DNA from 2 places in the Micromonospora sp. DT46 genome. Region 1 is predicted to be linked to the other one. Evidence: predicted binding sites of a transcription regulator. Region 1 holds the regulator's gene; the other holds the start of a gene.

Region 1 (3,403 bases):
GACTTCGCCGCCTCCCTCGACCAGGTCGTCGCCGCCGGGGTGGACCACGTCAGCGCGTACGCCCTGATCGTGGAGGACGGCACGCGGCTGGCCGCCCGGATGCGGCGCGGCGAGCTGCCGTACCCCTCCGACGACGTCGCCGCGGACCGCTACCTCGCCGCGGAGGCCGCCCTCGGCGCGGCCGGCCTCTCCTGGTACGAGGTGTCGAACTGGGCCCGCGACGAGGCGGCCCGGTGCCGGCACAACCTGCTCTACTGGACCGGCGCCGACTGGTGGGGCCTCGGCCCGGGGGCGCACAGCCACGTCAGCGGCGTGCGCTGGTGGAACGTCAAGCACCCCACGACGTACGCGAAGCGGCTCGCCGGCGGCGAGTCGCCCGGCCTGGCCCGCGAGGTGCTCACGGCCGACGAGGCGCACATGGAGGACGTCATGCTCCGGCTGCGCCTCGCCTCCGGGCTGCCCCTGGACGCCCTCGACGACGCCGGTCGGGCCGGTGCCGCACGGGCCCTCGCCGACGGGCTGCTGGCCGCCGACGAGCACGCGGCCGGCCGGGCCGTGCTGACCCTGCGGGGCCGGCTGCTCGCCGACGCGGTCGTCCGCGACCTGCTGCCCTGAACCGCGTGCCGGGGCCGGCCGGGGGAGCGGCCGACCCGGGTCACTTGGTGAAGGTGTAGGTCAACGGGTAGCGGTAGAGCACGCCCTCGTTGGCCTTGAGCCCGCCGATGATGCCGAAGATCAGCGGCACCAGCCAGACGAGCATGGGGACGAAGAACAGCACCCCGCAGGTGATCAGCGTGACCACCCAGCTCAGCACCCCGACGATCGTCCAGGTGAGCTGGAAGTTCAGCGCCGCGGCGGCGTGCGCCCGGGCGGTCGGCGACTGCTGCCCCCGAACCATCAGCGCGATGAGCGGCGCCAGCCAGCCGAGCATGCCGCCGCCGACGATCACGCCGGCCGCGCCGCCGAAGTGGGCGATCAGGGCCCAGTTCTTGTCCTCGTTGCTGGCGTAGCCGCCCGTCGGCGGTCCGTAGCCGCCACCGGTCGGATAGCCGGCCCCCGGCGCTCCGTAGCCGCCGGGCGGTCCGTAGCCCCCGGGCGGCGGGTAGTCGCCGGGCGGGGGATAGCCACCAGGCGGTGGGTAGTCGCCGGGCGGAGGGTAGCCGCCCGACGGCGGCTGGTCACCGGTGGGCGGCGGATAGCCACCGGGTGGAGGATGGCTGCCCGGGCCCGGTGCCCCGGACAGTGGTGCGGTGGGGTCGCCGGAGCCGGCGGCGCCGGGAACCCCCGACGGGGCGGTCGGGTCCGGCGGGAAGCCGGGGTCCCCCGCTCCGGGAGGGCGAGGTGGTTCAGTCATGAAGGTCACGGTAGGGGCAGCCGGCAAGGCGGCACCAGCGCGACACCGGCCGGGACGCCCGGAACACCGGCCCCACGGGGGCGTCGGGTGGGCCCGCGCGGTCGCCGATCGGACTGATCACCCCAGGTCGATCATCGCGCGGGCGGCCCCGCCGACGTAGACTGGCACTCGCTACAGTCGAGTGCCAGCAGCCCGCCCCGGCCCCCCGCGTGCCGGGGCCGACGTGCGACAGGAGGTGGGGAGGATGGGTCTCGACGACCGCAAGCTCGCCGTGCTGCGCGCGATCGTCGAGGACTACGTCGCCACGCAGGAGCCCGTCGGCAGCAAGGCGCTGGTCGAGCGGCACCAGCTGGGGGTCTCACCGGCGACCGTCCGCAACGACATGGCCGTGCTGGAGGAGGAGGGCTACATCCGCCAGCCGCACACCAGTGCCGGCCGGGTGCCCACCGACCGGGGCTACCGGCTCTTCGTGGACCGGCTGTCCCGGGTGAAGCCGCTCAGCCCGGCCGAGCGCCGGGCGATCGAGCGTTTCCTGGTCGGCGCCGTCGACCTCGACGACGTGGTGCACCGCACCGTCCGGCTGCTGGCGCAACTCACCCGGCAGGTCGCCGTCGTGCAGTACCCGAGCCTGGCCCGTTCCTCGGTGCGCCACCTGGAGCTGGTGCCGATCTCCACCACCCGGCTGATGCTGGTCATGATCGCCGACACCGGCCGGGTCGAGCAGCGGCTGGTCGAGCTGCCCGCGCCGATCCCCGCCGACGACGTCACGGACCTGCGCCGGCTGGTCAACGAGAAGCTGGTCGGCACCCGGCTGTCGGAGACCCCGCCGCTGGTGCAGGCGCTCGTCGAGGAGTCGGTGCCCCACCTGCGCCCGGCCATGACCACCCTCTCCACCGTGCTGCTGGAGACGCTGATCGAGCGGCACGAGGAGCGGATCGCGCTGGCCGGGACGGCCAACCTCACCCGCGGCGGCCTGCTCGACTTCCAGGGCTCCCTGCGCCCCATCCTGGAGGCGCTGGAGGAGGAGGTCGTCATGCTCAAGCTCATCGGCGAGGCGGAGCCGAGCACGACGCGGGTGCTGATCGGCGACGAGAACGAGATCGACAACCTGCGCGCCGCCTCGGTGGTCAGCACCGGCTACGGGCCGGGCGCGACCAGCGTCGGCGGCCTCGGCGTGCTGGGGCCGACCCGGATGGACTACCCCGGCACCATCGCCACGGTGCGGGCCGTGGCACGCTACGTGGGCGAGCTGCTGGCCCAGAACTGACCAGTCAGGGCCGACGGCCGGCTCCGGCCGCCGACCGGCGCAACGCGAGACGAACATGAGGACACGGAACGCAGTGGCCAGGGACTACTACGGCATTCTCGGCGTGAGCCGGGAAGCCTCCGACGACGAGATCAAGCGCGCCTACCGCAAGCTGGCGCGGCAGTTCCACCCGGACGTGAATCCGGATCCGGAGGCCCAGGAGAAGTTCAAGGACATCAACGCCGCGTACGAGGTCCTCTCGGACGACCGGAAACGGCAGATCGTCGACCTGGGCGGTGACCCGCTCGCCCCCGGGGGCGGGGGTGCGGGTGGCCCGGGCGGCCCCGGCGGCGCCGGACCGTTCGTCGGCTTCCAGGACATTATGGACGCGTTCTTCGGCGGCGCGGCCGGCGGTTCGCGGGGTCCGCGACCGCGTACCCGGCCCGGCGCCGACGCCATCCTGCGGCTGGAGCTGGACCTGCACGAGACCGCGTTCGGCGTCGAGGCGCCGATCACCGTCGACACCGCCGTGCTCTGCACCACCTGCTCCGGCGCCGGCACGGCGGCCGGCACCCACCTGGCCACCTGTGAGGCGTGCGCCGGCCGGGGCGAGGTGCAGTCCGTGCAGCGCACCTTCCTCGGCCAGGTGGTCTCCGCCCGGCCGTGCACGGTCTGCCAGGGCTACGGCACCACCATCCCGCACCCGTGCCCGACCTGCGCCGGCGACGGCCGCGTCCGCACCCGCCGCTCGCTGACCGTCAAGATCCCGGCCGGTGTCGAGGACGGCATGCGCATCCGCCTCG
Region 2 (3,403 bases), on a different contig from region 1:
CCTGGAGCATCGCCTTGCGCCGGTCACCGAAGCCGGGGGCCTTGACCGCGCAGACCTTGAGGGTCTTGCGGATCGAGTTGACCACCAGCGTCGACAGCGCCTGGCCGTCGACGTCCTCGGCGATGATCAGCAGCGGCTTGCTGTTCTGGAGGACCTTCTCCAGCAGCGGCAGCAGCTCCTCGATCGCCGAGATCTTCTGGGTCGTGATCAGGATGTACGGGTCCTCCAGGACCGACTCCTGCGACTCCATGTCGGTGACGAAGTTGGGCGAGATGAAGCCCTTGTCGAACTGGAGACCCTCGGTCACGTCCAGCTCGGTGTGCAGGGCGGAGCCCTCCTCGACGGTGATGACACCGTCGCGGCCGACCCTCTCCATCGCCTCGGCGATCAGCTCGCCGATCGTGGCGTCCTGCGCGGAGATCGTCGCGACGTGCGCGATCGACTTCTTGTCGGCGACCTCGACCGCGCGGCCGAGCAGCGCCTCGGAGACCTTGGCGGCCGCCGCGTCGATGCCCCGCTTGAGGCCGGCCGGGTTGGCGCCGGCCGTGACGTTGCGCAGGCCCTCGCGGACCATCGCCTGGGCCAGCACGGTGGCGGTGGTGGTCCCGTCGCCGGCGACGTCGTTGGTCTTGGTCGCCACCTCCTTGACCAGCTGCGCACCGAGGTTCTCGTAGGGGTTGGTGAGCTCGATCTCCTTGGCGATGGTCACGCCGTCGTTGGTGATCGTGGGCACACCGAACTTCTTGTCCAGGACGACGTTGCGCCCGCGCGGGCCGAGGGTGACCTTGACCGCGTCCGCGAGGGCGTTGACACCGTGCTCGAGCAGGTGCCGGGCGTCGTCCGAGAAGCTCAGGATCTTCGCCATGAATGTCCCTTCGAAGCGACGTCGCCCCGGCCCGGCGAGCCGGACCGGGGCGACGACACTGATCGGTTGCTTACTTCTCGATGACCGCGAGGACGTCGCGGGCGGAGAGCACCAGGTACTCCTCGCCGGCGTACTTGACCTCGGTGCCGCCGTACTTCGAGTAGAGGACGGTGTCGCCGACCTTCACGTCGACCGGCACGCGGTTGCCCTTGTCGTCGATCCGGCCCGGGCCGACAGCGAGGACGGTGCCCTCCTGCGGCTTCTCCTTGGCGGTGTCGGGGATCACGATGCCGGAGGCGGTGGTGGTCTCGGCCTCGTTCGCCTGGACCACGATGCGGTCCTCGAGCGGCTTGATCGCAACCTTGGTCGCGGTAGTCACGGGCATACCCTCCCGGGTACTTGGTTTCGTTACCGGCCGGCATGCCGACCAGCGTCAATCTGCCACATGCCACCGGGCGGGGCCGTCGTCGCGGGTGCCGGTCCGCCTGGCGTTCAGCAGCCGGACCATGGGGCCCGGAAGCTGGCACCCTCGGGGTGAGAGTGCTAATCGCAGGTTATTCCTCGGCTAGCACTCCGTCAAGGAGAGTGCCAACCCGCCGGCCGGCGCGTCGGGTCCGCCGACCACAATGAACGGGTGGATCTCGACCAACTCGCCGCCCTGCGTACGCCCGAGGGGTCGGCCGCGCTCGCCGCCGCCGCGCGGGTGGCCGGCGGTGATCCGCTGACCGCGGCGGCCGCGCTCCGCTCTACGGGGCTGCCGGCCGACCTGGCGTCGGCCGCCCTCACCCAGGCCGAGCTGCGCCGCCGGGCAGTCGGCAAGTTCGGGCCGGCGGCGGCCGGGATGTTCCTCACCCGGGCCGGGCTGGAGCAGGCCACGCGGGGCGTCGTCGCGGCACGGCGGGCCGAGCGGCTGCGGGCCGCCGGGGTGCGCGTCCTCGCCGACCTCGGCTGCGGCCTCGGCGCGGACGCGCTCGCCGCCGCCCGCGCCGGCATCCGGGTGTACGGCGTGGAGGCCGACCCGCTGACCGCCGCGATGGCCGCCGCGAACGCCGAGGCGGCCGGGCTGGCCGAGCTGTTCACGGTGGAGTGTGGCGACGCCACGGCGTTCGACGTGGACCGGGTCGACGGGGTGTTCTGCGACCCGGCGCGCCGGAAGGCGGGCACCGGGCGGCGGATCTTCGACCCGAACGCCTACTCGCCGCCCTGGGACTTCGTCGTCGGGCTGGCGGAGCGGGTGCCGCACACCGTCGTGAAGGTGGCGCCCGGCATCGACCACGCGCTGGTCCCGGCGAGCGCCGAGGCGGAGTGGGTGAGCGTCGACGGCGACCTGGTCGAGGCGGCCCTGTGGTGCGGCGAGCTGGCGCAGGTCCCCCGCCGCGCCACCCGGCTGCACGGCAAGGAAGGGCCCCCTGTCGACGCCTCCGGCAGCGGAAGGGTCCCCTGCTGGCAGTTGACGGGCTCCGGGGACGCCGAAGCACCGGTCGGCCCGGCGCGCCGCTTCCTGTACGACCCCGACCCGGCGGTGGTCCGCGCGCACCTGGTCGCGGAGCTGGCCGAGACGCTGGGCGCGACGCTGGCCGACCCGAGCATCGCCTACCTCTACGCGGACGCGCCGACGCCGACGCCGTTCGCCCGCTGCCTGGAGGTCACCGACGTGCTGCCGTTCTCGCTCAAGCGGCTGCGGGCGCTGCTGCGGGAGCGCCGGGTCGGGCGGGTGGAGATCCTCAAGCGCGGGTCCGCCCTGGAGCCGGAGAAGCTCCGCCGGGACCTGCGGCTGACCGGGGGCGAGGCGGCCAGCCTGGTGCTGACCCGGGTCGCCGGGGCGCCGACGGTGCTGGTCTGCCGGCCGGTCGGGTAGCGCGCGAGGGCGTCCGGCCTTTTCGGCTCGCGGGTCGTACGGGGCCGGGTTAGCTTGACCGTCATGGCGGGACAGGGCACTCCGGCGACCGCGCTGCTGACCAAGCGGAAGATCGCCCACAGCACCCATCCGTACGACGTCTCCCCGGACGCGCCCCACTACGGCGCGCTGGTCGCGGCGGCCCTGGGGGTGCCGCCGGAGCGGGTCTTCAAGTCGCTGGTCGCCGAGGTCGACGGCGCGCTGACGGTGGCGGTCGTGCCGGTCACCGGCGAGCTGGACCTCAAGGCGCTCGCGGCGGCGGTCGGCGGCAAGCGGGCCGCCATGGCCGACCGGGCGGTCGCCGAACGGGCCACCGGCTACGTGCGCGGCGGGATCAGCCCGCTCGGCCAGCGCCGGCGGCTGCCCACGGTGCTCGACTCGTCGGCGCTCGACCATCCCACCGTCTACGTCTCGGCGGGCCGGCGCGGGCTTCAGCTCCAGCTCGACCCGCAGGATCTCGTCGCCCTCACCGGGGCGGTCACGGCCCCGCTGTCGGCCCGCTGAGCTGCACCGCTCCCGTCAGCCCCGAGAGAGCGCTCCCCGGTGGACGACGGCCGGGTGTCAGGGACGTTGCTGAATTGTTACTGCCGACAACAAACTCGCCACCTCGGCGCTCTTGTGCCCACGGCGCGAACCGGAAT

What was found. Region 1 encodes HrcA, which represses chaperone genes, less so after heat shock. Its sites were predicted from a motif close to GGTTNGCACNCTCNNNNNGAGNGTGCNAACC; they were not measured.
Region 2: the regulator HrcA is predicted to act here: its motif matches at 1,384-1,414, upstream of groES (co-chaperone GroES).

The regions. Positions count from the first base shown of each region.
Region 1 is NZ_JBNCKW010000015.1:62,631-66,033, forward strand. Features, by position in the region: gene hemW (radical SAM family heme chaperone HemW) at 1-615, shown strand, start outside; gene ACLQ20_RS30265 (DUF4870 domain-containing protein) at 656-1,354, opposite strand; gene hrcA (heat-inducible transcriptional repressor HrcA) at 1,599-2,621, shown strand; gene dnaJ (molecular chaperone DnaJ) at 2,695-3,403, shown strand, end outside.
Region 2 is NZ_JBNCKW010000002.1:259,843-263,245, forward strand. Features, by position in the region: gene groL (chaperonin GroEL) at 1-865, opposite strand, end outside; gene groES (co-chaperone GroES) at 936-1,250, opposite strand; gene ACLQ20_RS05445 (THUMP-like domain-containing protein) at 1,500-2,723, shown strand; gene ybaK (Cys-tRNA(Pro) deacylase) at 2,787-3,266, shown strand.